Desulfovibrio desulfuricans: one gene and its partner. The protein of the gene in region 2 interacts with the protein of the main gene of each other region in a pairwise test. Links are inferred from orthologs where the notes say so. Each region holds a gene or a part of one and is shown on either strand. Other genes may lie near its edges.

The links.
Region 1: the proteins of hflC (region 2) and ftsH interact in binary tests that used the Escherichia coli proteins (3 or more experiments, as listed by UniProt). The link is inferred for Desulfovibrio desulfuricans from one-to-one orthologs.

Annotation. Positions count from the first base shown.
Region 1 is NZ_JANFYZ010000002.1:132,611-148,007, forward strand. The notes cover bases 8,527-11,483. They hold ftsH (ATP-dependent zinc metalloprotease FtsH), read right to left. Parts: upstream 11,032-11,483; coding sequence 9,022-11,031; downstream 8,527-9,021. Other genes in these bases: folP (dihydropteroate synthase), read right to left, coding at 8,527-9,032. In the rest of the region: replication restart helicase PriA, read right to left, coding at 90-2,471; UTP--glucose-1-phosphate uridylyltransferase GalU, read right to left, coding at 2,562-3,434; glmM (phosphoglucosamine mutase), read right to left, coding at 3,569-4,921; NE637_RS03265 (CdaR family protein), read right to left, coding at 5,078-6,010; diadenylate cyclase CdaA, read right to left, coding at 5,997-6,731; NE637_RS03275 (GGDEF domain-containing protein), read right to left, coding at 6,776-7,759; NE637_RS03280 (hypothetical protein), read left to right, coding at 7,733-8,056; more of folP, read right to left, coding at 8,154-8,526; ribosome biogenesis GTPase Der, read right to left, coding at 11,592-12,959; NE637_RS03305 (RluA family pseudouridine synthase), read right to left, coding at 13,146-14,321; NE637_RS03310 (GGDEF domain-containing protein), read right to left, coding at 14,399-15,397. UniProt on the Escherichia coli protein: Acts as a processive, ATP-dependent zinc metallopeptidase for both cytoplasmic and membrane proteins. Plays a role in the quality control of integral membrane proteins.
Region 2 is NZ_JANFYZ010000006.1:26,342-41,780, reverse strand. The notes cover bases 8,202-11,200. They hold hflC (protease modulator HflC), read right to left. Parts: upstream 10,126-11,200; coding sequence 9,277-10,125; downstream 8,202-9,276. Other genes in these bases: hflK (FtsH protease activity modulator HflK), read right to left, coding at 10,125-11,200; NE637_RS08775 (LexA family transcriptional regulator), read right to left, coding at 8,551-9,243; NE637_RS08780 (lytic murein transglycosylase), read right to left, coding at 8,202-8,546. In the rest of the region: rfbG (CDP-glucose 4,6-dehydratase), read left to right, coding at 1-83; NE637_RS08815 (dTDP-4-dehydrorhamnose 3,5-epimerase family protein), read left to right, coding at 83-580; NE637_RS08810 (prenyltransferase), read left to right, coding at 582-1,559; NE637_RS08805 (alanine/glycine:cation symporter family protein), read right to left, coding at 1,714-3,063; NE637_RS08800 (DMT family transporter), read right to left, coding at 3,503-4,420; NE637_RS08795 (CatA-like O-acetyltransferase), read right to left, coding at 4,527-5,348; NE637_RS08790 (D-alanine--D-alanine ligase family protein), read right to left, coding at 5,388-6,302; NE637_RS08785 (HDIG domain-containing metalloprotein), read right to left, coding at 6,265-6,927; more of NE637_RS08780, read right to left, coding at 7,137-8,201; more of hflK, read right to left, coding at 11,201-11,285; NE637_RS08760 (hypothetical protein), read right to left, coding at 11,767-12,024; NE637_RS08755 (tetratricopeptide repeat protein), read right to left, coding at 12,097-12,675; NE637_RS15895 (glycosyltransferase family protein), read right to left, coding at 12,675-13,376; NE637_RS08740 (glycosyltransferase family protein), read left to right, coding at 13,875-14,957; NE637_RS08735 (metallophosphoesterase family protein), read left to right, coding at 15,221-15,439.

The DNA of each region.
Region 1 (15,397 bases), on a different replicon or contig from region 2:
TCCCGGCATACCTTAGTACGCTGGTACGGTTGTGATGTCGCAGAAACGGACGCGGCTGTATGGCCGCCCTCGACAACAGTAATGGGCTGTCACAACATATTTATCGGATCAAGGTCAAGGAAAAGTCGCAAGTGTCTTGAAGCTTTTTGTGACAAAGCAAAGAAATAGAGCGAGCGCAGAGCCTGCCAGTCCTGCCCTTTTATCAAACATGTAAAACGTTTACGCCCACGCAGCAGGGCCAGTGGGGCGGGAGCGGGGCCAAGGAGCTGCACGCCAAGTTCCGCAGCCTTGCCGCGCAGGGCCAGAGCCAGATCGTTGAGAGCAGGGGGGCCGCCCTGTTCGTTCAGCGCGTAGGATATGCGAATGAGCGCCAGACGCACAAAGGGCGGGTAACGGCGCAGCCGCCGTTTGGCAAGCTCCGCCTGATAAAAACCCTCATAGTCTGCGGTGCGCACGTACTGCCAGCAGTAGTGCTCCACATCACGCGTCTGGATAAGCACCCGGCCCGGCTTGTCGCCCCTGCCAGCGCGCCCGGCAGACTGCACCAGCAGTTGAAATGTGCGCTCGGCGGCGCGGTAGTCCGGCAGATTCAGACCAAGGTCCGCATCCGCGATGACGGCCAGCGTCACCAGCGGAAAGTGATGCCCCTTGGAGAGCATTTGCGTACCCACCAGTATGGGGGCCTCCTGCCGGGAAAAGGCCGCCAGGATTTCTTCCATGCGTCCGGGCCTGCGGGTGCTGTCCCTGTCCAGCCGCAGCACAGGCCCCCCGGCCAGTACGCTCAGGCGCTCGGCCAGGCGTTCTGTGCCTTCGCCCATGGGCAAAAAGTTCATGCCGCCACACTCTGGGCAGGGCGAGGGAAAGGGGCGGCTATAGCCGCAATAGTGGCAGACGAGTTTTTCCAGTCCCTTGTGGTAGGTGAGCCCAATTTCGCAGTGCGGGCAGCGCAGGGTGCGGTTGCAGTCAAGGCAGTACATCAGGGGGGCGTAGCCGCGCCTGTTGAGCAGCACCACGGCCTGCTCGCCGCGCTCAATGGTCTCGCGCAGTGCGGCCTCGCTCTGCGGGGCCAGCAGCCCGTCCATGCTGGTTGAGCCGGGCGCGAGGGCGCTGATGTCCACCAGTTCCACCGGCGGCAGCTCGCGTCCGCCCACGCGGTGCGGCAGCCGCAGGATGGGCAGGTGGCCGTTTTCAGCAGCATAAAAGGTCTTGAGGTCTGGCGTGGCAGAACCAAGCACCAGCAGCCCCTTTGCCTGGGCAACACGGAACCATGCCACTTCCTTGGCCTGATAGGCCAGGCTTTCGTCCTGCTTGAAAGAGCCGTCGTGCTCTTCGTCAAGCACAATGCAGTTCAGATGCGGCACTGGCAGAAACAATGCCGAACGCGTACCCACGACGATGCAGGGGGTGTCGCTTTGCGCCATCTGGCGAAAGGTCGCTTCCCGCCGTGCGGGCGACTGGTAGCCGTGGTAGAAAAATAACGGAGCATCGGGCAGCGCGCAGGTGGCATCGCGCCGCAGTTTGTGGGCCAGAGCCACCTCGGGTGCGAGCAGCATGACGCTTTTGCCCGCCGCAAGGCAGGCCTTGGCAAGTTCAAGGTATACTGCTGTTTTGCCGCTGCCGGTCACGCCAAAGAGCAGGCGGGAGGAAGCCTCCTCTGCCCGCAGTGCCTCCAGCATGCTTTCAAGCGCACGTGCCTGCTCATCGTTAAGGACAAAGGGGGCAGGCGGGGGCGGCAACAGGCTTTGCTCTGTGGCGTCCAGAGCGTCATCATCGTCAACGCCGTTGTCTCGCGCTAGGTTGACGTGCCCAGCTTCCAGCAGGGTATGGAGGGCTGGGGTTACGGCCTGCCCGAGGGATTGCACAAGCCGCCTGCGGCTCACGCTGCCGTGCTGGTGCAGATAGTCCAGAACCTCAATCTGGCGTTTGGCCGAGGGCCGCACAGGCCAGGGCGGGTCAACGCGCAGCAGGCAAAATTCTTCGCTGGCGGCGTCTGTGCCGGGGGGCAGCATGCGGGCCGTGCCTTTGCAAAGGGACTCGGCGAGCGCCTGACGCTGTTCAGGCAGGGCTTCACGGATGCGGGCCAGAGTCCAGGCCACAGCCTTGCCCGATTCAATATTGCGCAGCCGCACCCGTGCAAGGCGCAGCCCCTGTGGCAGCACATGCCCCAGAATATGACCGGGGTGCAGCCCCTGACGGCGGGCCAGATCTTCAGCCAGTTCCAGCAGTACAGCGGGGAGCAGGGGGGCGTTTTCCAGCGGCCAGCCAAGGCTTTTGCAGTCAACGCCTTCCGGCACGTCGGCGGTGGGGCTGACGCGCAAAAGCACTGCGGCGCGCAGGGCGGTGCGCTCGCCCCGGCCCAGCGGCACGGCCACGCGCAAGCCGGGCTGCCAGAAATCGGCGGGAAATTCGGGCGGCAGCGTGTAGGTAAGGCTGGCGTAGGGCGGAGTGAGCAGGGCGACTGTGGCGTACATGTGGGGCAGAGTTACGTAATACGGCCCCAATGGCAAGCCTCCTCTGGCGAACCAGAGGAGGCTTGGGGCAATACGTATGTGCAGCGGGTTTTAATGGAACTGCACAAAATTCTTGAGCAGCTTGAGCAGATCGTAGCGCAGTTCTTCGTCCTGAAGGGCAAAGTAGATGTTGGCGGTGAGAAATTCCGCCCAGTCGCCAGCGTCAAAGCGCATGCCGGACATACGCACAGCCATCATGCCCCTTTCCTGAGCCATGGCCTGCAGTGCGTCGGTAAGCTGGATTTCGCCGCCGTGACCTGGCTCGACCTTTTCAAGATAGTCAAAAATATCAGGTGTGAGCACATAACGGCCAACAATAGCCATGCGCGAGGGCGCGTCTTCACGGGCGGGTTTTTCCACCATGTTTTTGACGCGGAACACGCCGGGGGTCACTTCATCGCCATCAATGATGCCGTAGCGGCTGACCTTCTCCCACGGTACTTCCATCACGCCGATGACCGGCATTTTTTCGGCCATGGCCACTTCAATGAGCTGGCCGATGCCGGGAGCGCCGCCAAACATGAGGTCATCGCCCACCATGATGGCAAAGGGATCATCACGCACAAGTTCGCGCGCGCAAAGCACCGCATGCCCAAGGCCAAGCTGGCGCTTTTGCCGTACGGACATGATGTTGACCATCTCGGCCACCTTGCGCACTTCAGCCAGTTTGTCGAGCTTGCCAGCGCGTTCAAGCACGCCCTCAAGCTGGAGGTTGTAGTCGAAGTGATCTTCAATAACCGTTTTGTCGCGGTTGGTGACGAAAATTACATCTTCAATATTGGCGCGCTGCGCTTCTTCAACCACATACTGGATGACGGGCTTGTTGTAGATGGGCAGCATTTCCTTGGGAATATTCTTTGTTGCAGGCAAGGAACGGGTGCCCCATCCGGCCACAGGAATGACGACTTTACGAATATCCTTCATGCATGCCTCCAAGGGGGGTAGACAAAACAATTTTTATTAGCGGCAAACCGATGCAAGCAATAAACGGATAGCGGCCATACTGCAAGCAGTTCCTGCCCGATCCGGGAGCGCCGCCGCGATGTGCAACAGTCAAATCAGCGCAGTTCGCGCTCAACCACAACGGCCAGATCTTCGGCGAAAGTTTTGACCTTTTCGGGGTTTTCGCCTTCCACCATGACGCGGCAAAGAGATTCCGTGCCGGAATAACGCAAGAGCACACGCCCGCGCCCTGCCAGTTCCGCCTCGACCTTGGCAACAGCCTCGCCAATTGCGGGGCGTTCCTCAAAGGGCAGGCGTTTTTCCACTCGCACGTTGATAAGCTTCTGCGGGAAGGGTTTGAGCCTGCCCGCCAGTTCGGAGAGAGGCTTGTCCTTTTCGCGCATGATGCGCAGAATTTGCAGGGCCGCCAGCAGGCCATCGCCAGTGGTGCTGTACTTGTGGAAAATAAGATGGCCCGACTGCTCGCCGCCCAGCATGGCGCCTTCGCGCCGCATGGCTTCCATAACGTAGCGGTCGCCCACCTTGGTGCGCAGCAGCGAACCGCCGTGATCCTTCATAAAAATTTCCAGGGCCATGTTGCTCATGGCGGTTGCCACAAGCAGATTGCCCGGCAGTTCGCCCCGGGCCATCATGGCCTGGGCGCACATGGCCATAAGCTGGTCGCCGTCAATGATGTCGCCGTGTTCGTCCACAACAATGAGGCGGTCGGCATCGCCGTCCAGCGCAAGGCCCACGTCGGCCCGCACCTCGCGCACCTTGGCTGCCACCACTTCGGGATAGAGCGAGCCGCAGTGTTCGTTGATGTTGGTGCCGTCAGGGCTTGTGCCGATGCGGAAAACTTCGGCTCCAAGTTCTTCAAGAGCCAGCGGGGCAACCTTGTAGCTGGCGCCGTTGGCGCAGTCAATCACAATGCGCAGGCCCGAAAGGGTCAACTGGGGGGGGAAGCAGCTTTTTGTGTAAACAATATAGCGGCCCCCTGCGTCTTCAATCTTGGTGGCGCGGCCCACGCCGCGCGCTTCCGGATAGGGCCATTTAAAGTCCGAATCCAGCACCATGGCCGATATCTCGTCTTCGGTCAGGTCGGGCAGCTTGTAGCCATCGGCATCAAAGAACTTGATGCCGTTGTCGTGAAAGGGGTTGTGCGAGGCGGAAATAACCACCCCAAGGTCGGCCCGCATGCTGCGGGTAAGGAAGGATATGGCCGGAGTGGGCAGCGGGCCGGTCATGATCACGTGCATGCCGGCGGCGCACAGGCCGGAAGTGAGCGCAGATTCAAACATGTAGCCTGAAAGGCGCGTATCCTTGCCGATGACCACCTTGTGCTGGTGGTCGCCGCGCCGAAAGCGCACGCCCGCCGCCAGACCAAGTCGCAGGGCCACATCCACGGTCATGGGATAGTTGTTGACCGTGCCGCGCAGTCCGTCTGTGCCGAAAAGACGCTCAGCCATGAAAACTCCTTACCTCTAATTCTTTTGCAGCGCGCAGACGCGTTTCAGCGTGGGCGCTGTTGCTGGTTTTTGTCGTATGTGCCGTGCCCGGCCGCAAGGGCAAGGCGCGGTTGCGTTCCTCTCTGGCTGCCGGATGTGGCAGTTGAAGGGCGGCGCTTATTTCTTTTTTCTTGTTACCGTAACTTCTTCCGTAACCGGGTTCAAGAGAGTCATTCCTTCCGGCAGTTTGAAGTGCAAGGGCGTTTTAATGCTTTCTCCCGGCTGGATCTCCGGCGTAACGAGGGAAACTTCCATCTCGCCAAGGTAACGGCTGTTCTTAGCCAGAGCTTCGGGCACTTCCACCAGCACGGCAATTTCATCGGGGCTAACCGTATAGGCATGGCGGCTTTCCTTGGCAATTTCCACCTTGCAACGGCGCGATATAACGGTGCGCCCACTGGTGATGGTGTACTGCACCTTGACGGAAGGCGGCGTGGCCGTGACCATGCCTGGCGTGTCCAGCGTGATGGTTTGCTGGGTTGTTGTGCCCGCTGCCTTGGGATCAAGCATTATGGTTAGCGGCACACTGGCAATGGCAGAAACAACAGATTCCGGGCCGCGCAAAACCACCGTGGCCGGAGTAACGCTGACGTTTTCCACCGTCAGGGCGCCGCTGTGCAGGGGCGAATCCACAACCGCCTTGACGGGCACGCTGCGTTCCTGAACGTTGTCGGCCTTGACCACAATGCGCGGGGGCTGCACATCAATGAGCTCAAAGGCGCGGAAGTTTGCCCCCAGATGTTCTGCCGAAAGCGGAACCACTGTGGTGCCCTTTTTTATGGAGGAAAGATCAACAGCCTGAATAATCTTGCGCTGCGTTATGGAGCGCAAAAGAGTTTCCGGCCCGCGCAGGCGCACAATGGCCTTGTTGATGAGTCCGTCAGTCACCACAAGATTGGCGGGGATGCCGAAGTAATCAAGGTTAACTTCAATCTGCGCTTCCAGCCTGTCGCGAACGCTGACCATGTACCACATGCTCACGGCGATAAAGATCGCCAGCAGCATGGAAAGCAGATGCGGGGGGCGGCGTGAGGGATCAGAGGATTTCATTAAGCACCTGCCTGAGGCGGGTAGCGTCAAGGGCGCGCATCAGCTCATCCTTGAGTGCCACGGAAATTTCGCCTCTTTCTTCAGAAACAACAATGACCAGGGCATCGCTTTCACGGGCAATGCCCAGTGCCGCGCGGTGCCGCGTGCCGAAGTTCTGGCCCTTGGCTTCGGCCAGCGGCAGAATGCAGGCCGCAGCGGTGATTCTGCCACGGCTGATGACCACGGCTCCATCGTGAAGGGGGGCCTTGGGATAAAAAATATTCATGAGCAGCTGGCGTGAAAGCTGCGCATCAATGCGCACGCCTTCGCGTTTAATCATATCACCAAGGCGCATGCTGCGCTCAATAACGATAAGTGCGCCCACCCGCAGCCGGGCCATTTCAACACAGGCGCTCACCACTTCTTCCACGCCGATACTTTTTATGCTGGATCGGCGAAAGATGGGACGTGCGCCCATTTCTCCCAGAGCCTGACGGATATCGGCCTGGAAAATAACGACGATGAGGATGAAAAGGGAACTGAAGATGTGCTGCAACAGCCAGGTAAGCGTGTACAGGCCGAGAGCGTTTGAAAAGAAATACAGCAGCGTAAGCAGGCCCAGCCCTGTAAGGACTGTCAGCGCCCGCGAACCCCGCAGCATCTGGATAACCTGGTACAGCATAATGCTGACCACGGCTATATCCATTACATCGCGCCAGTCTATGGCAATACGGTCAAACACGGTGTGTTCCTTGCAGCAAAGTGTATCGGGCAACCGTCGCGCTGTCAGCCGTGGGCTTTGGCGCGTTCCTTGTCTTGGTACATGGCAGTGTCCGCGCAGGAGAGCAGCGCATCCACTGTGAGGGCAGTATCAGGGTACACTGCACTGCCCATGCTGAACGTGATCGGCCCAGGTATGTTCAGCTCTGGCAATCCCTTTGCAAGATCGGCGCGCATTCGGGTAAAGGCGGCCTTGTCCCTCTCCTCGGCCGGGGGACCGTTGAGCAGCAATACAAATTCATCACCGCCCATACGCCCCAGAATATGGGTCACCGGGGCATGTGCGCGAACAACCTCTGCGAAGAGTTGCAATACTCGGTCGCCCGCCTCATGTCCATAGGTGTCGTTGATGCCTTTAAAATTATTTAAGTCGACGTAATATAAGGTGAATTTTTTTACAACTGGTGAGGCTATGCGCCTTTGTAGTTCCTCAAAGAGCCCACGCCTGTTGAGCGCCCCCGTAAGGGCGTCTCTGTAAGCGATGGCCTCAAGATATGTGCGAATTTGCGTAAGGTCATGATTCCTTTGAACTAACGTTGCCAGGAAGAGACTGAGAAGAACGCTCATACCCACATAGAGCCATGATTCCAGTGATCTGAACCACGCAACGCCTGCCGACATGCGGATCAGCCAGTGAGCGTTAAGAATTGTCACAGGCATGTCTATGCTGCCGGCGTCTTTTTCTGAATCCGCACTGCCAGCTATAAGCAACGCACCGCCTTTATGGGGGGATGTGCGCCAAAGGCCAAAATCGATATTCATGCTGTCCAGCAGGTAAAGGTCCGAGGCTGTCAGCACTTCAGGAAAACGCAGTAATATTGCAGCAATACCCCAATATTGAGGACGGCCGGAAGCATCAGGAAGGAATACGGAAAGTCGCCCCACCAGAGCCGCATCCCCGTTGGGGAGCAGTACCGGCCCGGCCAGGGTCAGGGGGGCACCGTGGCGGGCCGTGATTGCCTCGTGGCAGCCCAGATTGCCGTCAAGCATATCCTGCCCCACCAGCAGGCTGTTGGCAGGCGTATATGGGTACACCTTGTTTATGGTGCCGCCGGGAGCGAGAACAAAGGCCTGAATGGTGTCATCATCGCGCAGGGCAGCGGCAACACGCTCGAATTCCTGAATATTCCCGCTGTTGTCAATAACAAGCGCGTTCAGGGTTTCCGTTTTGAATATCAGGCGCAACAGATCGCTTTGGAGATTATCGCGTTGCGAGCGGGCAATGCTCTCAAGCTTGACCCGCTCAAGCTGCTGTTTGCGGTCAATCAAAACCCATGTCAAAAGTAAGTTGAAGGCCAACGTGATGAGCAGCATTCCAGTGAATGGGCGCGTTGAAAAAAATCGCACCATACCGGCAGACTCGCAATCGTTGACGGTTTGAATCCTAGTTGGCCTCAAGAGCCAGAGCAACAGTCATGGCCTGACGGGCCGCGACAACATCATGCACCCTGTGCCAGAACACGCCCTTGCCGCGCAGCATTGCCGTAGCCATGGCTGTTGCCAGACCACGCTCCTGCGGCGGCAGGCCCAGAAGCCCGCCAAAAACGGATTTCATGGACAAGGCCATGAGCACGGGCCGCCCGAGCGCAAGCAAGTCTTCCGGGTGGGCCAGCAGGGCAAGGTTGTGTTCAAGCGTCTTGCCAAAGCCGATGCCGGGGTCAAGCACAATGCGGTTTTCCGGCAGGCCCGCCCGTACCATGCGCGACATCTCGAGTTCAAAAAATTCCAGCACTTCGCGGCGCACATCAGTGTAGCGCGGGTCGTGCTGCATGGTCTGCGGGCGGCCTTGACTGTGCATCAGCACATAGCCGGGCTTGTATTGCACAAGCACGTCCAGCAGGGCGGGATCAAAGGCGCAGGCCGAAATATCGTTGATGATGGCAGCCCCCATGTCCAGCACAGCGGCAGCCGTGGCGGCATGGTAGGTGTCCACGGAGATTACGGCTCCGGGCGCAGATTGGCGCAGCCCTGTCAGAACCGGCAGCAGGCGCTCGGTTTCCTGCTGGGGGGGCAGTTCCGCAGCTCCGGGCCGCGACGATTCCGCGCCAAGGTCAAGAATGTCTGCACCCTGGTTGCGCAGGGTCAGCGCATGGTTGAGGCCTGATGCCGGGGCGTTGTGCCGGCCCCCGTCATAAAAGGAATCTGGGGTCAGATTTACAATGCCCATTACGCCAAAGGGGGAGGGCGTCTTCAACGCCCGCCCCCCAAGAATATGCCAGTCTGCGCCCCTGGAAAGAGCGGCCGGGCAAATGCTATCGGTCATTTTCTTTACTGTTGTTCCGGGTGTTCTCGGTTTCGGACTGTTTGGACTCCGCCTGTTCCGATTGCTGCTCCTGCTTGTGCTCTGCCTTCTGTTCGGGGGCCTGAGCGTCCGTATCCGGCTCAATAACAAATTCTGCGCCGGATTTGGAAGCCTTGCCGCCCTTGGCGGCAGTGGAGGGCACGGGTTTGCCGTTGTTGTCGAGCGGGGGCAGTTCCTTGTTGTCCATGAGCAGGTCAATATCCGCGCCGGTGATGGTTTCGCGATCAAGAAGCGCCTGGGCAATGCGGTGCAGGGCATCCAGATTTTCTTCAAGCAACTTGCGGCAGCGGCTGTGCGCGTCTTCCACAATGCGCTTCACTTCCGAATCCACAAGACGTGCCGTGTCTTCGCTGAAGTTCTTGTTCTGAACCCATTCGCGGCCAATAAAAACTTCTTCGCCGGTTTCGCCGATGGCCAGCGTGCCCACGGCCTCGCTCATGCCCCACTCGCAGACCATTTTGCGGGCCATGCGGGTGACGCGCTCAATGTCGTTGGAGGCACCGGTGGTGATATCGTCAAAAATAATTTCTTCCGCCACGCGGCCACCCAGCAGCACCACCAGATTATTGCGCAGAAAGGTGCGTGAATAGCCGTGGCGGTCTTCTTCCGGCAGCTGCATGGTCACGCCGAGGGCGCGTCCACGCGGAATGATCGTAACCTTGTGCACCGGGTCGGAACCGGGCAGCAGGCGGGCAGCCAGGGCGTGGCCGCCTTCATGGTAGGCTGTGATGCGCTTTTCTTCCTCAGAGAGGATAAGACTGCGGCGTTCGCGGCCCATGAGAACCTTGTCCTTGGCATACTCGAAATCGTGCATGTCCAGGCGATCCTGATTGAGCTTGGCGGCCTGAAGGGCAGCTTCGTTGACCAGGTTTTCAAGGTCAGCGCCAGAAAAGCCCGGTGTACCGCGAGCCAGCACTTCCAGATCAACATCGCCCGCAAGAGGCGTGCGTTTGGTGTGCACTTCAAGGATGCGGCGGCGGCCACGCAGATCGGGCGTGGGCACCATCACCTGGCGGTCAAAGCGGCCAGGGCGCAACAGGGCGGGGTCAAGCACATCGGGGCGGTTGGTGGCGGCAATGAGGATAACGCCTTCATTGCTTTCAAAGCCGTCCATTTCCACAAGCAGCTGGTTCAGGGTCTGCTCGCGTTCGTCATGCCCGCCGCCAAGGCCAGCGCCACGCTGACGGCCAACGGCGTCGATTTCGTCAATAAATATCAGACAGGGCGCGTTTTTCTTGCCCTGAACAAAAAGGTCGCGAACGCGCGAAGCGCCCACGCCCACAAACATTTCAACAAAGTCGGAGCCTGAAATGGAAAAGAACGGCACCCCGGCCTCACCTGCAACGGCCCGGGCCAGAAGGGTTTTACCCGTGCCGGGAGGGCCCACGAGCAGTACGCCCTTGGGGATGCGCCCGCCAAGGCGGGTAAATTTTTTGGGGTTGGAGAGAAATTCCACAACTTCCGAAAGTTCGTCCTTGGCTTCGTCAACGCCAGCCACGTCAGCAAAGGTAACGCGTGTGCTGTCCTGATTGAGCAGGCGCGCGCGCGACCGGCCAAAGCTCATGGCCTTGCCGCCGCCGCTCTGCATCTGGCGCATAAAGAAAATCCACACGCCCACCAGCAGCAGCATGGGGAACCATGAAACCAGCAGGGTCATGTACCATGGCTGTTCTTCCGGCGGCTCGGCCTTGATTTCGACCTTTTTTTCAATAAGGCGGTTTACGAGGCCGATGTCCTGCGGAGCATAGGACTGCACGGTTTTTCCGTCAGAGGTGCGCCCAATGAGGGTGTGCCCCTGAATGGTTACGGACATGAGCTGGCCGTTGTCCACCTGACTGAGGAAATCTGAGTAGGGCACCCGCTGGGTGATCCCCTGCGGCTGCTGGAACATATTGAAAAGCATGACCATCGCCAGGACGATTATCGCCCACAGCATCAGGTTGCGACTTATCTGATTCAACACTGCCTCCGTTACGTTTTCCGCGCGCGGTGGCGCACGGCCAGGCCGGATATATGGCCAGCACAGTTAAGAAATTACTACCTGTATGTGGCTGGTGTCAAATGCTTGTGGGCATTTGCAGTTCAGGCAACAGGGTTTCGGCTGCGCTTGTCTTGTTCATAATAATGCGCAAAACACGCTTGGCAATGGAGGTTTGACATGCAGGAGTCAAAACAGCATGCCGGGTGCGTGTTGCGCATGGTCAAACTGTGCTGCGGGCTTTGCTGCTTTTGCTGTGCTGCAAAGGCCAAATAAGTTTGCCCCCTTGCGGGCAAGGGGCTTTTGCCCTATGGTGCGCCCATGCGGAGACGTTTCGTCACCGGTGTGGCGCCCGGTCTTCAAAACCGGTGGCAGGCCTTGCGGTCTGTGGTAGGTTCGACCCCTATACGTCTCCGCCATTCAAGCTTTTTTAGCCAGGCTCATCTGGCTTGCCGTCTTTTGCAGACTGACGTTTTGTCCCCCGGTTTGACCCGGGGGATTTTTTTGTCTTGCGGGCAGCCTGGTTTCAGCCAGGCCTGTCGCTATTTTTCAGATTTTTTCTTGTGGCTTGAGCGCAGGTGCAGGCGCATGGGGGCATGCGTGATGCCAAATATTTTGCGCAACGCGCGTTCAAGATAGCGGGTATAGCTTTCAGGAACACGGGTGGCATCGCTCACAAAGCACACAAAGGTCGGCGGCGCGGTTTCCGCCTGGGTCAGGTAGAAGAACTTGGCGCGCACACGCTTGACCACAGGCGGCTGGTGCTTGTCGAGCACTTCTTCCATGGCGCGGTTGAGCTTGCCGGTAGAAATGCGCACGCTGCATTCTTCGTGGATCTGGGTTGCCAGGGGCAGGATTTTTTTCAGGCCGGTTCCCTTGAGGGCAGAAACATTCAGAATCGGCACATGCGGGCAGAAGGCCAACATTTCGGCGACGTTCTTTTTGAGCCTGTCCAGCGAGTCGCGGGGGGCCAGATCGCACTTGTTGATAAGCACCATAAAGGGAGTTTTGCGCGTGTTCAGCATGTCCATGAGGCGCTTGTCCTGCTGGCTCACGCCTTCGGCGGCGTCCAGGGTCAGCAGGGTCACGTCGGCCTTGGTGCTCGACTTGATGGCCGAGTTGACGGAGTACTTTTCCAGACTGTCGCTGATCTTGGTGCGGCGGCGTACACCTGCAGTGTCCACAAACACGTAGTCGCGCCCACCGCTCGCAAAGCGCACGTCAACGCTGTCACGCGTGGTTCCCGCCACATCGGAAACAATCATGCGGTCACTGCGGGAAATGGCGTTGATAAGCGACGACTTGCCCGCATTGGGGCGGCCAAGCATGGCCAGCTTGAGGGTCGGCGGCGCGGGCGGTTCGGTGGAGGTTTCTTCCGGCAGCAGGGCTACCAGTTCTTCCACCAGAGCGGTGATGTTGTGTCCGTGCTCGGCGGAAACCGCCAGCAGCGGGAAGCCCAGAACGTGAAATTCGGCCATGAGCTCATCTTCGCGCTCCACGCCGTCAACCTTGTTGACCACGCAGAGGGTGGGCAGGCCCTTACGGCGCACATGGGCCGCAAGATGCTCGTCCAGGGGCAGCAGGCCGTCACGCGAATCCACCACAAAGGCCACGGCAGCGGCATCAACCAGCGCCGCCTCGGTTTGCGCAAGAATGTCGCGCTCAAAGCCGCGAATGCCTTCGGGGCCTTCCACCACAGCGGAGTGGGCGTCAAGGGTGATGCCGCCCGTGTCAACGATACCGAAAACGGGGGTGTCCTTGCGGCGCACCACGCCGTCCATGCGGTCGCGGGTCACGCCGGGGCGGTCATGGGTGATGGCCCGATTGCTGCGGATAAGCCTGTTGAACAGGGTGGATTTGCCCACATTGGGGCGACCCACCAGAATGACGCGGGGCAATGTATCTGCCATGAGAATACCTTAGTGTACGCCTGGGATTTGCCAGGCGAGATTGCAAGCGTGAAGCGGAGTGCGCCGCCATGCGGTCATGCGCTCCGATGAAAAGAAAGCGCCCGGAGCATATGCTCTCTGAGGCGTCTGGCGTGTAATGCCGCGCAGGCCGCGCGGCAGCCAGGACAGTTGGGTTTTGAGACTGCTTTACTGGCGTAAAAATTTATTTTTAGCACTTTGTTCCGTCAAAGGGAAGACCCCGCATCCGCCCCCATGTTCCGGGGCTGTCATGGCCGCGACAGGCTCTGGCATCTGCTCAAGGGCATGCGCGCCAGACCACGGCGGAAGACATGAAAACACGTGTCCGCAGGGCATGGTTACGCGCAGGGCATGCAGCATCAGGTTTTCCGGCTCCGGGGCAGATTTTTCTGCCGTGCCCATGCGGGCCGGGGCCGGGAGGGCGTAGGCCCCGCGCGGCACATGGCGGCGCGTAGGCGCAGCCTGCCCGTACTTGGTGTCGCCAATCACAGGATACCCCACGGCGGCAAGCTGTACGCGGATCTGATGCGTGCGGCCTGTCAGCAGGTGCACAAGCAGCAGGCTTTGCGCTTGCTCCACCCTCAGGGGGCGCACCATGCAAAGAGCCTCGCGGCTGTCAGCCTCGCCGGGAGCAGCCGGACGCACCTTTTCGTAGCCTTGGGCAGCATCCTTGCGCAGAAAGTGGCGCAGAAGCTGCGTTTCGGCAAAAGGCCAACGGCCCTGCACCCATACAACGTATTCCTTGGCCAGCGTTCCATCGCGTATGGCGTCCTGTGCCTTGGCAAGGGCTTCGTACGAGGCAGCCACCAGCAGTACGCCCGATGTTTCCTTGTCCAGCCTGTGCACGGGCGTGGGCTTGAAGGGCGCGCTTGCGAAGTAGGCGGCCAGCCGGGAACTGAGGCTGTCGTCATGCCCTGTGCCGGGATGCGTAGGCAGGCCTGCGGGTTTGTTGAAGGCCCACAGGTAGCCGTCTGTGCCGATCATGGGCGGCAGCGGAGGCGAATCAACCGGCTGCGTGTCGAGAGCTGTATCCGTCAGCGGCTGGGGGGCAGTTTCTGACGCGCTTTCTTCCGCCATTTTGAAGGCAAAGGGAGGAAGACGAACAATGTCGCCTGTCTGCACACGGGCAAAGGGCTTGCATCTGCTGCCGTTGATGCGCACCTGACCAGTGCGCACCCAGCGGTGGAGCAGGGTGGGGGGCAAGTTCAGCCGCCTTTGCAGGAACTGTAACAACTTTTGGCCGCTTTCGGTCTCCTGAACTATCGGCTGTTCCAGCGGCGATTGCCTGCTGATGCCGATGCCAGAGTCCTGGGCCTGCGTAGGGGGAGGGTTATCTTCCGACATGGGGATACTCTGGCGCAAAGCCAGCCTTGCGTCAAGAGCGCCGGGGGCGCGGCCTGCGGCGGCCTGCCTGCTGCGCGTTACAGATAGCGGCAGTCGTTCATGGAAACCTTGGCAAAGGTGTGGTTTTCAATCCAGTCCCGAACACGCTGGCGCGTCTCAGCCCTTGTGGTCAGTTTGTTCCGCAGCATGGCCCGGTCTGCCTCCACAATGGCGTTGGCAATGCTGTTCTGCATGTTTTCTGTGCAGGCGGAACCCATTGCCAGCAAGACCGGGGGGCGGTTTTGCTGGTTGTTGTGCCTTTCAAAGCGCTGCATGAGTTCATGCAACGTTTCGGCAACCTTCAGTCTGTCGCATCCGGGCAGCAGCACGGTGTATTCATCACCGCTCATGCGCGCCACGCAGGCTGCGGAATCCAGCCCGCCGCGCAGCAGCAGGGCCGCCTGACAAAGCACGGTATTGCCTTCTTCGTGCCCGAGGTAATCGTTAATCATTTTCAGTCCGTTGACATCGGCAACGATTATCCCCACGGGCCGAACGGCGTTTTGCTCCAGCTCCTCCACGGTCATGGTAAAAAAAGTTCGGCTGCGCAAACCTGTGAGCGGGTCGTTGCGCACCATGTCCTCAAGGTGGGCTCTGTCGGCCTGGCTTGCGCTGATGTCGGTATGCAGGCCCACCACACGCGTGGCCCTGCCGCTGGCATCGCGCTGTGTAACGTTGCCGCGGCCAAGGATCCAGGCCCAGGTGTTGTCTGCCCTGCGCATGCGGTAGGTGCATTCAAAGGTATCGCCGTGGGTGGGCGAGGCAATGATGTCTTTTTGTATGGGCACCACGTGGGCGTAATCTTCCGGATGAATCTTTTCTTCCCAGCTTCGCAGCGTTGCCGGGAAAGTCTCGGCAGAGTAGCCCAGCATTTCAATGTAGCGGGGGCTGTAGTAGACGGTATTGGTATTGGCGTCCCAATCCCACAGTCCATCGCCGGAAGCATTGAGCGCCAGCATCAGGCGGGCGGCATCCTGCGTGGAGTGCGGCGTGGCAAGGTGCTGCATGGAAAAACGCGCGGACGGCAAAATCTGCTG
Region 2 (15,439 bases):
AGAACATGCTCGACTTCACCCTTGGGCAGATCGCGGCCTACGTCAACGCCGCCGAACAACGCAATCAGGTGTGGGTAAAGTAATGAATACAGAGGAAATGACTGCGCAGGATGTTGGCATTGCAGGCGCACTGCTGCACCCCCTGAAGGTCATTCCGACAGAAGGCGGGCCGGTGCTGCACATGCTGCGCCCCGGTTCGCCCCTGTTGCCAGACTTCAGCAAGGGCTTTGGCGAGATCTATTTTTCAGAGGTGCTGCCCGGCCACGTCAAGGCCTGGAAGCGCCACACCCGCCAGACCCAACACTTTGCCGTGCCTTCCGGCCTGCTGAAAATCGTGATGTATGACGACAGGCCAGACTCAGAAACGCGCGGCGTTTTGTGCGAACTGGCTCTGGGCAGACCGGAACACTACGGCCTGCTGCGCATCCCCGTGAACGTGTGGTACGGCTTTACAGCTATGGGTGACGCCCCGGCGCTCATCTGCAACTGCGCCGACATCCCCCACGATCCCACCGAGGGGCAGCGACTGCCCGCCGATGACCCTTCCATCCCCTACACGTGGAGTGAAGGAGGCGTATAACATGCGCTGCGGCGATCTTTTGCGCGAGGCATGGGTTCCCCGCCCTGCCCTCGCGCCAAAGCTTACTTTCCGCCAACAGGCAAGGGCGTGGTGGCAGGCCTGCCGCCCGCCTTTTTTCATTACGGCGGCCATTCCGGTTACGCTGGCTCTGGCACTGGCCTTTCGCCTGCAAGGTGGCATCCGGCCCGGGCAGTGGGCAACCTACGCCCTGCTGCTGGCTGGCTGCTTTATGGGCCTGACCATTGCCAATCTGGCCAACGACCTCTTTGACCATATTCTCGGCGTGGACGGCGGCGACAACATCGGCGGCTCACGCGTTATCCAGTCCGGCCTTATCAGCCCGCGCCAACTGTCCATTGCTCTGCTTCTGCTCACCCCGGCAACGCTTGCCGTGGGTGGATTGCTCATTCTGGGGCTGGCCCCGGCCCTGCGGCCCGCGCTTTGGGCATTGAGCGTATTCGCGGTGGGTTCCGCCGTTTTTTACGTGGCGCCGCCCATCCGCTACGGGCACCGCGCCCTTGGCGAAGTTTTTGTGTGCCTGAACATGGGCTTTATCATGGTGAGCGCCAGCGCCACCCTGCTACTGGGCCATTTTGAGCCTTGCAGCCTCGCGCTGGCATTGCCCGTGGGCCTGATGGTGGCGGGGGTGCTGTACTACCAGAGCCTGCCGGAAATCGAAATCGATCTGGTGGCGGGCAAGCATACCCTTGCCAATACTCTGGGCAAAGCCGGATCCTTCCTGCTGTTTCGCCTGTGGTGGCCGCTGGTGTGGCTGCTATTGTGCAATCTGTGGGCAGCGGGCCTTGCGGGCTGGCCGGTTGTACTGTGCCTGACGGGCCTGCCCTTTTATCTGGCCGCTTGCCGCCGCATCCACCTTGCCGGGGATGGCGACTGGCTGCCGCTGGACGCTCACGGACATCTGGTGCGCAAATGCTATCTCATCAGCGGGGCGGCACTGATACTGGGTGTGCTGCTGTAAAACGCTCACTGCTGCAATCAACTGAAAAAGGGCATTCCTGGTTGCCGGTCTGTACCAGCAATCGGGAATGCCCTCAAAAATGCATACAGACCTGTTCAAGCCGGAGATTTTCCGGCTTTTTTACGCCTTCAGATCCCCTGCGAACAGCCTTGGCTCATTGAAAATACTTTTTTGTTTCCGCTATGACTATGGGGCTCAGCACCAACAGTGCAATAAGGTTGGGAAAGGCCATACAGGCGTTAGTGATATCGGCCATATACCAGATAGGCCTGATGGACAGATACGGGGCAACAGCTACGCACAAAATATACAGTATTTTGTAGCTCATTACGTATTTTACCCCGTCCGTCAAATACACAACGCACCGTTCGCCGTAGTAGTTCCAGCCAATGATTGTTGTAAAAGAAAAGAATACCAGCCCGATGGAGACTACATACATTCCCATGTCGCCAGACATGCCAGCATTGAATGCGGCGTTGGAAAGGATACCGCCGTCAAGCGTTGAGCCTTCCAGCAAACCAGAGGTGATAATAACCAGCCCCGTCATGGTACAGATGACAATAGTCGTGAAGAAAACGCCAGTCATGGCAATCAGGCCCTGCCGCACGCCGGAATCAGACTTGGCTGCGGCCACCACAATGGGGGCGCTGCCAAGCCCGGCTTCGTTGGTGTACACACCTCGGGCAATGCCGGTGCGCATGGCGGTCATTACAGAAACTATGACAGCGCCGGTTGCGCCGCCAGCCACGGCAGTCGGCTCAAAAGCAGACTTCACAACCAGAACAAAAGCTCCGGGAAGCGCCGCCGACTGATTGAACAGCACATAGGCCGAAGCGGCAACGTAAAAGGCCGCCATCAGCGGCACAACGAACTCAGCCACGCTGGAAATGGACTTGATGCCACCAAGAACAACAGCGGCGGTGGCAATGGTCACAACTGCGCCCACCAGCGGGATCGGCACACTAAAGGCATTGCTGACCGATTCCGTGATCGCATTGACCTGCGGGAATGTGCCGCAGCCCATCAGGGCTGTGACTGCGCCAAAAAAAGCAAATAGTTTGGCAAGCCATTTCCATTTACTGCCCATGCCTTGCTCGATGTAGTACATGGGGCCGCCAGCCACTTCGCCATTCTCGTCTATGGAGCGGTATTTGATGGCCAGCACTCCTTCTGCATATTTTGTGGCCATACCAAGAATGGCTGAAACCCACATCCAGAACAATGCACCGGGTCCACCCACTCGCAGGGCGGTGGCCACACCAACGATACTGCCTGTTCCGATGGTTGCTGCCAGAGCCGTGCAAAGTGAAGCAAATGCGGAGACATCGCCCACACTGCCTTCCTCTTTTTCAAAAATATAGCGGATGGCTTTGGGGAGATGGATAAACTGAAGAAATCCCAACCGGAGAGTATAATAAAACCCGGTAATCAGGAGAAGGATCATGGTTGGGGGGCCCCAGACAATTTCCTGAATCTGTTGCAATACGCCAATAAGACTTTCCATACACACTCTAATTTTCTTAAAATATTTAGTGAGTTGAAGAAAATTTGCAATAAGACGCCACATTCCGCGCACATGCCACCGCAAGGCATGTCCCGGCTATTTGAGCAGCATCTCACCACCATAGCAATGTATATCACCGCTATGAGAATAGGCCGGGCTGTTGTGATATGCGACTTTTTGTCATTCCGCAACTCCCGTTTTAATATACTGCGAGATCAATACTCAAACAACCTGGCTTTATCCTGTAGGGTATTCACGCTTGACCAACTTGAATTCCGCCTCTTTTTTGGGAAAGTGCATACTGCGTCCGCAATTTTCCAGTAAGTTGCTTGAGCCAGTTGCAGCATACTGCAACGAAAAGCGGGGATACGGCGACCGTATCCCCACGCGTGAAAGCTACCAAACCTGTACGTCAACGAGGCGCAACAACGCGTTTCTGTCACTTGCCCAGCTGCTCCGCCTTTTTCATCAGGCTCAAATTGCGCATTTCAGAAATGCCCAATCCAACCAGCGTCAGGGCTGTTCCAAGCGCCGCCATCCAGGTAATCCGCTCATGCAGCACCAGAACAGCAGTAACCACCGTGACAACGGGAACAAGATAGATGTACACGCAGCTTTTGACAGCACCAAGCCGCTGTATGGCAAATGTCCAGGCCACAAAACACAGGGCGGACGCCCCCAACCCCAGAAACAGCAGGTTGAGGCTGTTAACCGGATTTTCCAGACGCTCCAGCCCCAGATGGAATTCCATAAACGGCAGGCAAGGCAGCATGAACAGCAGGCCGTAAAAAAAACAGCGTCTTGTGACCATCAGGCTGTTATAGCCAAAGGCCATGAGCTTGCGCGTCAAAATGGAATACCCGGCCCACGAAAGCCCGGCCAGCACGGCAAGTACATCCCCAAGAGGATTGAGACGCAGTTGCGTGCTGCCGCTAAAGCTGATGAGGCCAATGCCCAGCATGGCAGCCACAAAGCCCAAAAAGAAGTTCAGCCCCGGACGCTCGGCCCGCAGCAGCCAGAAGGCCAGCAAACCTGCAAAAAACGGCGATATGGCCACAATCACGCCCACATTTGAGGCAAACGTGTAGGTAAGGGCAATATTCTCAAGCAGAAAATAGAGTGTCACGCCACACAGCCCAGCTAAGGCGAACAACACCTCCTGCCGTTTGTCCGTAATGCGCAGCAAGCGCGGGCAGGCAAGCCACAAGGCCGCATAGCCCAGCAAAAAGCGGAAAAAAAGAATTTCCACAGGCGTAAAAGCGCGCAGCAGAACCTTTGTGGAAATAAATGTAGTGCCCCACACGATAATGCAGAACAGCGCCGCCATGTGACCTGTCAGAGTTTTGCTGTGCGTCATGAACCCAACCGGATAAAAAAAGTGGTTTATCACTGAGCCAGGGGCGGCTTGTGACAAAAATTCCGCAAAGGGGCTGGCCCAAAGGAGTAGTGGCAGTGCCAGCCGCTCAGCGCAGCCAGAGCTTGGCCACGTTCGCGAGGTGTTGCACGCGGCAGAACAGCCACGAGGTGTGAAACCCGTCAGCCACTGCATGGTGCACGCAGACAGACAGCGGCAGCAGCGTTCTGCCGCTCTGCTCATAGTGTTTGCCTGCGCGTAGCAGAGGAAAAAACATGCGGGATTCTGCGTACGTATCCTGTGCAAAAGAAGTAAATGAAAGCCAGGGCAACGAGGATATGGAACAAAAGTTGCCGGGCTTGTCCGGGCGTGCCGTTACCCCGGTTACGCCGCCATAACGTGCCATGTCTTCCAGCACGCGGGAATAAAATGTGGAAAAATCCGCAGTCCATTCGCTCCATACATCAGAAAAGCTGCAATCGCTCTGATGAAACAGCGTATAAACCGGGTTGCAGAACGTCCACCAGCCAAGATTGCCCTCCGCGTCCATCGACAGGCGAAAGGTACGGCTCACATCCTTGCCCGGCCAGCCGCCTTCCGGCAATGGCAAGGGCATCTGCACGCTGCTCCGGCTGTGTTCGTCCTTAGCCGCCGGTGTGTCGGAGCAGCTCTCTGCTGGGGTCGACTCTCCGTTGACAGCGGCCATAAGCAGATAAAGCAGGCAGGGAAAAAACCTGCGCCCCTCGCGCGCCTGCATCAAGCCGGTTATGTCCACCTGCGCCGTAATGGAGTAGCGGCACTTTATTTTATTGAAATAGTAGTCAAAGTACTGGCGTCTTGGCCATGTGCCCAAATCAATGGGCACAAAACGCGCATGTCGTTTATGCCGCTGGTCAACCAAACCGGCTGGATGGGACAACGCTTCAGACATTGAAACTCCCTTGCCCTTCAACATCGGCAATCCAGGTTGTCAGCCGCGAGCCTGCCCGGCCATGCCAAGCTCTATAAGGCGCTCAAGCAGCTGGCCAAAATCCATGCCCACAGTACGGGCCTCGCGCGGCACAAGGCTGGTGGCCGTCATGCCCGGCAGGGTGTTTACCTCAAGAATGGTCAGGCTGTCGTCCGGGCCAAGAATAAAATCGGCCCGGCTATAGCCGCTCAGGCCAAGAGCCTTGTGCGCTGCAAGTGCAAGCTCCTGCACGCGGGAGGTCAGCGCTTCGCTGATGGGCGCGGGGCATATCTCGCGCGCCCCGTCCTTGGCGTACTTGCTTTCATAGTCAAAAAAATCGCCAGCCACAGGCTCAATAAGAATGGGCGGCAGGGCTTCCTCGCCCAGAATGCCGCAAGTTACTTCCCGCCCTGCGAGCACGGGTTCCATGATGACCTCGTCGCCAGCGGCAAAAATGGATGCCAGCACAGCGTCAAGCTCGGCCCGGTTGCTGGCGCGGCCCATGCGCAGCGAAGACCCGCCCGTATTGCTTTTGACAAAGAGCGGATAGGGCAAGCGAGGCTGCCAGCCAGCCTCGGGGGCGCAAGGCAAAAATTCCCAGTCTGCCGTGGGCAGGCCCGCCTGCCGGAATATCTGCTTGGCAGCACTCTTGTTGAGCGCCAGAAAAGACCCCGCAGGGCCGGAACCCTGGTATGGGCAGCCCACCCGCTCAAGCATGGCCTGCACAAGGCCGTCCTCGCCGGGTGCGCCGTGCAGGTTGATGAGGGCAAAATCGTGCGCTGCTGCTGTCTCAAGCAGGCAGTCGAAGCCCGAAAGCAGGTCAAAAAACGTTACCGAATGGCCGCGTTGCGCAAGCGCCTCCTGCATGGCGCGCGCCCCGTTGAGCGAAACTTCACGCTCAGTGGACCACCCGCCCGCAATCAAAAGAATTTTCATGTAAGGCCCATCCCAGCTGCGCCTCAAGGGCGCTTTCAATATTTTTTCCCTGTCTGTAGGCAACGCCAATGCCCTCGCGCGCAGCCTCGGTACGGCCATAGCGCTCAAGCAGGTCTTCGTAGCGTTCTTCAAGCGTCACGCAGGCATCATGCCTGATGCGCTTGTCGGCATAGATCACAAAAAAAGGCAGTGAACAGATTCCCGGCCCCTGCGGCAAGGCCCACGGCCACCACACATGCATCATCACGCCCTGTGCAATGGCATAATTACCCGTTTCAGCCACAGTCCAGGCCGCGCCTACCTGCGCGTGGCTGCCGCCGTGCTTGACGCAGTAGGTCTTGGCAATATCGTGCAAAAGGCCGCCAGCGCGAACCTCGGGAACGCGCACGGCAAAGCCCCTGTCTGCCGCCCGCTGGGCCAGCATGGCTGCCACGTGCGCCACCAGCAAGGAATGCCGCCGAATGTTCGGCAGCATGCCGTATTTGTCCCACAGGGCCAGGCATGCGGCTTCACTGGGTACGGGCCGCAGAGCGCCCGCGCTGCAAAGCGATGGCAAGGGAGGCAGGTCGGCCAGAGGCCGGTTGCTTTCTTTCAGAGGGGGCTGCGCGCCGGAATTGGTGTTCATCCTCAAAGTATGCCACCGCAATAAAGGGATGGCAAGATTGCCCTGCGTCGCATTCAATCGGCAGCAGAAGCAGCCCGGATTCCAGCCATACCTGTCCGGATCGGGCAACAGCCCGGTATTAATGTCTGACCGTGCGTGTTTTGCCACAGGCAAAAAAACATCCCGCTGACCAAAGGACAGCGGGATGATGTATCGATAAATTAAAACCGTCAGTTTGTGGGCTTAACCGGCTTGGGAGCTTTGCTCGCCGGTTTGGCCGCAGCAGGTTTGGCAGCCTTGGCCGGAGCGGCCTTGCCAGTTTTTGCTGGAGCAGGCTTGCCCGCAGTGGCAGGGGCGGGCTTGGCCGACGCCTCTGGCGAAGGCGCGCCGTTGATCATGTCTGACAGGGCCAAAATGGTGTTGGCGTAGATGGCGGCATGGTTGTAGGCCATAAGTATCTGATGCTGCCTTGCGCGCGGCAGACCGGGCTTCCAGCCATGTTTGGCGAGATAGTTGGAAAGACTTGCCACAGCATCGGGGATGGTGAACAGATCAACCTTGCCATCGCCGTCGCCGTCCGCGCCGTACGTGGCAATATTGGAGGGCATGAACTGGCACAGACCCACAGCTCCGTAAATGGAGCTCGGCAGATGGTGCGGATCAATATTGTCGCGCAACATGTGCTCCACCAGGGCCTTTACTTCCTTGTAGGCCCAATCCGCCCGTTTGGGCATGATTTCGGCAAACCAGTCGAGGTGCTCCTGATAGCCGGGCATGCGCGGCAGCCAGTCAGGGATATCAGAGGGCTGACGCGTTACCGACATACTGGCAAGCGTGTAAAAGGCGTTTTCCGGCACGTCGGCCAGCACCTTGCCAAGGCGGGTTTCCACAAACAGCAGGGATACAGCTATGGATGAAGGCACGCCAAAACGGGCCTCGGCCTGATCAAAGGCGCGCTTGTTCTGCGCCACAAACTGGCGGCACAACTGCACATTGGCATCGGTCAGCACGCCCTTGTAATACAGGGCCGCAGGTGCGGTGGAAGGCGGCTTGGGGAAAAATTTGCGGTTATACAGCTCACGCATTTTTCTGCCCATGGGCGACTGCGTGGGCGTGGCGCTGAGTGTAGCCAGCAGGGCGTCCACCCTCGGGCCGGAAAGCCCGTCAGCTGCAAGCCGATCTGCCAGGGGCCGCCATGCGGGAGCAATGGCAGCGGAGCCTGCCGCTGGTTGCGGCTGGCTTTGCTGATATGACGGGGCATATGTTGGCGCTGGCGAGGGCGCATATGTTGGAGCTGGCGCGGCATAGCCTGGAGCCTGACTTTGCGGCTCGCCATAGCTTGGGGCCGCTGTAGTGCCCGCACCGTTGCTGCCGCCCGCATACCCGCCGGAATAATTAGGGGTCGCGTAGCCCTGCGCCGTGTTTGACGGAGCGGCAGGGGGTGCCCCAGCCGGGCTGTAGGAAGGCTGGCTTGCAGCAGGAGAGGACGGCAAATCATATGATGTAATACCGTCCCCACCGCGTGAGGCCGCTGTCTGTGCGCCGCTACAGGCGCACAGCAGCAGACAGCCCGCAAGACCACATACCGACCAGGCTCTTCGGCAAAACGAATGAACGGCAAAAGCCGGTTGCAGCATCATTTTTCTACACTTCCTGCAACACCCACGCCACGCGGCCAAGCATGCGCTTGGCAAGCAGGCCCGCAGCCAACTGGGTTTCGGGGAAGCTTGCAGCCTCGGAACGCAGCACGTAGCCATCCTGGGTGCTGTTCAAAAACACCCTGCGCAGCACGACGCCCTCATTGGGAGCAAAGATGGCATAGATGCGGCCAGACACCACATCCGTATCCATTGTATCCACACCCACATGCGCCCCTTCCGAGATAAGGGGGGCCATGTTGGCGCCGCGCACCCGCAGCACCTGCAGGCCGTCACGGGTGAGTGAAAGCGGCAGCGATATCTTGCCCGCCAGAGCCAGAGCAGGACGGGGGGCATCATCATTGTAGACGCACTTGGCGTCATACACGGAGTGGATGCCGCCACGGGCCATGGCGTCGCCATAGTGGGCAGCAGTCTCGGCAAGGGAGGCCGGTGCGTCTTCAGGCACATAACCCTGCTCGGTGCGCAAGTACATGGGGCCTACACCCTGCTTGAGCCAGTCAGGGTTCAGCCCAAACTTCTCGAAAAGCTTCATGAACCAGTCACCGGGCACGGAATTGCGCCGTTTCGCATCGGAAATACTGGACTGACGGATGTCCAGAACCTCGGCCAGCTCAACCTGCGTGCGGCTGTTGGTGGCCAACTTGATGCGTTCATATATCTCTGCAAAACCGGGCATAACTCTTTGACTCCTGGCGTGGAAAACCACGCATCAATGTTGCTGATTAAGCAGCGGCGTTTCGTTGGAAAGCACCAGCTTGCTGTTCTCTTTTAGCGATTTACGCATGGCGTCAAGCCAGCGTTGATACGCATAGAACTGAGGGGCCTTGTTATAGGCCTGGGCGTAAACTGACGCCGCTTTGGCATCGCCCTGTCCTCGTTCAATCTGCGCGGCGCGCGCCGCCTCTGCCAGAATAACCGCGCGCTGGCGGTCGGCATCGGAACGGATACGCGTCGACTCCTCTTCACCTTCCGAACGGTACTGCTTTGCCTGCCGTTCACGTTCGGCCCGCATGCGTCCAAAAATCGCACGCTGGTTTTCAGGTGGCAGGTCTGTACGCTTGATGCGCACATCCAGCACCTCGACTCCGTAGCCATGCATGAGGTCGGAAACCTTGTTGGTCACTTCCTTCATGATGGCCGCCCTGTGGGAGGACACGACCTCTGTAAGGGTATACGCACCCACAAGTGCCCGCAGTTGTGAATAGACAACGTCGTCCAGCCGCGCCTGCGCTCCGGGAATGGAACGCATGGTGCGGTAAAACTGCAGGGGATCAATGATCTTCCAGCGCGCATAGTTATCAAGAACAATGGCCTTTTTATCTACGGTAAAGGCCTCTCGGGAGCGCGCTTCATAGTCCAGAACACGGGCATCGAAATAGACCACGTTCTGGATAAAAGGAATTTTAAAATGCAGGCCAGGCCCGTACACGCGCGAAAGCGGTTCGCCCAGCTGCAATACCAGAGCCTTCTGGGTCTGGTGAACGGTAAAGAATCCCTGGGTAACAACGATAAGCAGTACCAGAGCAACAAGAATCAGCACCAGAGGATTTTTACTCATTATTTCTTCTCCAGCGTCTTGGGCGAAGCAGGAGCGCCGAGACCAGGCAAGGTGAGATAGGGCAGCGCACGGCCAGCAGCCGGATTGTCCATAAGCACCTTTTCGTTCGCGTTGGAAAGAATGTCTTCTACTGCTTCAAAATAGAGGCGCTGTTCCGTGACCTTGGGGGCCTTGTCGTGCTCTATGCGCAGGGCTTCAAAACGGGAGGCATCACCCTCGGCGTTACGCACGCGCGTTGCGCTATAGGCAGCGGCCTCGTTGCCCATGGCGGCAGCCTGGCCCCTGGCCTTGGGCAGCAGCTCGTTGCGGTAGGCCTCGGCCTCGTTAATGATGCGGCTTTTATCCTCACGGGCGCTGGCCACATCTTTGAACGCGTCAATAACTTCGTGCGGGGGGTGCACATCCTGCAACTGCACGGCCAGCACCTGTATGCCCGCACCGTAGCGGTCAAGCACGGTTTGCAGCAACTGGGTGGCCTCGCTCTGAATTTTCAGCTTGCCATCGGTAATGGCAGAGTCGATCTGGCTGTTGCCGATGACCTCGCGCATGGCCGCCTCTGCGGCATTGCGCACCAACGCTGCGGGCGCGGTAACGTTAAAAAGGTAGTCCACAGGGTCGCTGATCTTGTATTGCACACTGAACTGCACGTTGACGATGTTTTCATCGCCCGTGAGCATGGAGGCTTCCTCCGGAATAGTGCGCAACTGCCCCTGCTGGAAGGTGGCCGCCTGCCCAACGGAGCGGAAGCCCACCTCGCTGCGCAAAACCTGCGTCACCTGCGGCTTGTATACTGATTCAATGGGAACAGGCCACGCGTAGTGCGGGCCGGGCCCTTCGGTGCGGTCATACTTGCCAAAACGCAGCACAACGCCCTGTTCATCGGGATTAACAATATAAATACCCGAGAGAAGCCACAGAACCACAATGGCAAAACCCACAAGGCCAGCCGCCCTTCCGTTGGGAAAGCGCATGCGGGCTATTTTGGAAAAAGGGTTTTCGCCACCGGGGCCACGGCCGTTGTTAAAAGGGGTGCGCCTGGCACGAGGGGTTTCTTCTTCCTGCCCCATATCGTCAGAATCCACATCCTGAGGAGGTCGGGGCGGAGGGTTAGAACCCTGCTTCTGTCTTTTTTCCTGAAGTTTGTCCCAGTCCCAATTCATAACGCAAACATGTCCTTTAAAGAATGCGTGATGTTATTGCCGAACAAAAAGTATCGGTCAGTAACTCACTAATATTATGGAGAAATAAGGAAGTTAAACATGGCACTACAGTGACGAGAACAATAGGGCTTTTCATCCATTCTAATCGGGCATCTTGTACAATGTAGGCACATTCTGAAACAAAGTCAATATAACATGGCAAATTACTATGTTTTACAAGCAATACGGTAAAAATTACAGGTAATTGCAATCTGAAACAAAGGGAAGAACCGTTCCCGATTAGTGATCTTCAGATATGGATAGAAAGAACGGACCAGAAATACACTTCTGTATCTCCTTTTCAGAACTACGCGCGACACGTCAGCCCTCCAGCAGAATGACCGCTGAAAGAACAAGATCAAAAAAGGTGGTAAAGTATACACAAAAAAATGGCCGCCCGCTACTACTGAGAGGCAATCCAACTTTTCAAAATAAAAACAGCCTAGTAGGCCAGGGAAACAGCCGCGGATTTATCCGCGTTCACGCTGGGGCTGCGCAGGGCTGTTCCCGCAAGCGGCACAACCCGCACGGAATTGACCACATCCGCCCGCACATCAAAACCTGGGGTATAGGCAAACTGTCCGCTTTCACCCATGCTTTCGCCGCGCCAGAGGGTAACGGCAAAGAACAGTGCGCAGCCAAAGAGCGCCGCGCTCAATGCCATATAGGGAACTGACCTTACGTGATTGTGACCGTTCATGACGACTCCCTGCGGCAGCTTTTGCCGCCGCCAAGTTTTCGTCAGAACGTTGCAAAAAATACGCCGAAAGATTTACTGACGCAGGCGGGTGCACTCCTCCACAATGCGCGTCAGTTCCGCATCGTCCGGCAATTCCTTGAGGCCGGCCCGCGCATGCCCGATGGCGCGCACATATTCGCCCGCATCCATCATGGCCCGGGCCATCATGCCAAAGATGGCCTTTTCGTCCTTGTAGTGTTTGAGGGCCTCGGCAAAACATGCATCAGCCTCTGAAGGCTTACCCTCTGCCAGAAACTTTTTGCCGTCGCTGAAGCCGTGGTCAAGGTTCAGCTTGCGCTGCAAGGCCGCCTGATATTCCTCTTCTTTTTCCTGCCCTTTCAGGGAGCGGTAAAGCTGCGAGAGAAGCTGGAGCAGATCTTTTTCCGCACCGGGAGTATAGACAAAGGCTGGCGCTCCGGCGGCTTTCAGCTCCGGATCAACAGCCAGATCCGCCACTGCGGCTCGAAAATCGCCGCGCAGATCAAGCGGAGCGCTCTGGCCGCCCAGCTCCTTGAGAGCCGAAATGGTTAGAAAGAGCGCCCGTTCCGTATCGCGGCGCGCGCAACAGGCCTTGGCGCGGCCCAGGTCTTCTCTGACTTTACGTGCGTTCATCACAGCCCCTTGTCAATTTTTGTTGCCTGCGCGTGTTTTTCAAGCACCTGCCGCATGGCGTCCGCCGTAGGCGCATCCAGCTTGTAGGACATGACATAATCCCGAAAACGGGCGTTCAGCCCTGCGGCCACCTGCGCAAGATCGCGCTGAAATTCCTTGTATTCCTTACGCTCGGTCAGCCGTACCCGGCCCTGCCCGTCCACATCGTCTACAGCATAGCGCTGTAGCGGCGCAAGAGAGCGCAGGCCGGAAAGGTAGAGAATTTTATTCATGAACAGCTTGCCCATGCACAGGTTATCCCTGACCACCAGCTCGCGGTGCAGTCTGCGCTTGTCTATACCGCGTGCGGCATAGGTTTCGCGCGCATCATCGTCTTCCCTGATATTTTCAAAATACTCGGGCCCAAGGTAATAGTACTGCGGCAGGCCCGCCGCCTGCATGCGCAGGCCGTAATCGCCATCCTCGCCGCCGTAGAGGCCGTATTCCTCATTCCAGAAACCCAGTTTTTCAGAAACAGTCTGCGGCACAAGCACGGCCTGACCGGGCAGGTTGCCCACGCACAACCCAAGCTCGCCGTGCGGGGTTTGCAGGCTGCCGGGAGTTTTTCGCAGCATTTCGCGGTTAAACGCGCCGCCAAGATTGGAGAGCGGCTGCCCGTGGCTCCACAGGGCCAGCAGGTCGCGCAGCCAGTGCTTGCGCACAAGGCGGTATCGTTATCCAGCTTCATGTACAGCGGCGCGGGCACAAGCTGCCAGCCCACATTGGCTGCGCAGGCCACGCCCATATTGCGCGGCAGCAAAAAAAGATGGTCGATCAAGCCCTCTGCCCGCAAGGCCAGCAGTTTTTTTACAAGCTCCGGCTCGCTGCCATTGTCCACAACCGTAATATGGAACGGCACCTCGCGCGAGGTGGCTGCCAGGGCGCGGATGGCGCGCTCCGTGGCCGCAGGCCTGTTAAAAACCGGGATGGTCACGTTGCAGAGCGGCCCCTGCGGGCTCGCCCCGGTGCTGGGCTCGTGCATGTATGCTCCGCTGGCGCTGCTGCGCCCCGCAATCAGATGTGACAGACAGCAATGAATGCGTGATGGTAGATAACAGGCCCCTGTGCGTCAAGACGAGTAATTGACGCTACTGCCGTGCATTGGTAGGCTTGCCGCCGCAAACCCGCCGCCTATTCTGCGGCAGGCATAAAGGAGAACCATGGCGCGCGTACTTTACGGCATTCACGGCACAGGCCACGGGCACGCCATGCGCGGCCTGACCATAGCCCGCCGCCTTTCACGGCACGAATTTCTTTTTGTGGCGGACGACGACGCCCCAAAAATTCTTGAGCCGGAATTTCCCGTGCGCCGACTGCCCAACCTGGGCACGGTGTTCAAGGACTACAAGGTGGACATGGCCGCCACCATCAGCCGGGCCCTGCCCCTGCTGTGGCACAGGCAGCGTTATATTGATCAGGTGTCGCGCCTCATTGATGAATTCCGGCCCGATGTCTGCATGACCGATCTGGAATATTTTGTGCCGCGCGCCGCCGAAAAGGCCGGGCTGCCCTGCCTGACCCTCGACCATCAACATATCATCACCTGCTGCCAGCACAACCTGCCGCCCAACATGTGGTGGGATACCTTTGTGCAGGGCCTCACCCCGCGTTATCTCTTCCGCCCCACGGCGGAAAACCTCATCATATCATTCTATTCGCCGCCTGTGCTGCCACAGTACAAGGCGCGCGTGGCCCCGCCCATTCTGCGCGACAGCGTGCTTGCGCTCAACCCGCGCGATGACGGCCATGTGCTCGTGTACCAGAGCAATTCCACCCACCGCAAACTGGTGGACTTTTTGCGCGCCGCCACGCGCAAGACCTGCTACGTCTTCGGATACGACCGTACCGAAGGGCAGGAGGACAACGTTATCTTCATGCGCAAGAGCGAAGAAGGCTTTCTGCGGCTGCTGGAGGGCTGCTCCTACGTTATTCAGGGCGGCGGGCATACCCTCATGGGGGAGGCCCTGCACCTGGGCAAACCCATACTCACCCTGCCCCTCAAGGCCATGGTGGAACAACGCTTCAACGCGCTCTACATCGAGCGCCTGAACTACGGCATGCAGGCCGACATGCACACGTTGGAACCGGAACTGCTCCAGCGCTTTGAGGCAAACCTGCCTGCCTACAAGGCGGCCATAGCCGCAGGATGCTTTTGCGGCAATGAAACGGTTTTCGGCCTTGTGGATCACTTTATCCGCAACGGTTCCCTGCCTGTGCACGGCAACCCCGCAGTGCAGGAATAAAAGCGGCAAGCCGCTTTTTCAGCGCAACTCCAGGGCCAGACCTCCGGCACAGCGGCGGTCTGGCTTTTTTCTGCCCCTCCTCCCCCTGCTCCATCTGTTTTTCCATCCACTTGTACTTGCAGCATAAAATTTCTGACGCACTGTTGTAACTGCGCTGTCATGTCTGAAGCAATGGCGTAATTGGCCGTTGCGCTTGTCATTTATTTTGAAAAAGTCTAGATTTCAGCAATATTTCCCTACAAATCCATAAACGAGGCTTTTACATGGACGGCATCCGCTATATTCACGCCGCCGATCTGCATCTGGACACGCCATTTCAGGGGCTTTCCCGCACGGCGGCGCAGGGGGGGCATCTGGCACGTCTGCTGCAAGAGGCCACCTTCAAGGCCATGGACCGCCTCTTCCGGCTTTGTGAATCAGACAAGCCGGATTTTCTCATACTGGCTGGCGACGTGTATAATGAGGAAAACCACAGCGTCAAA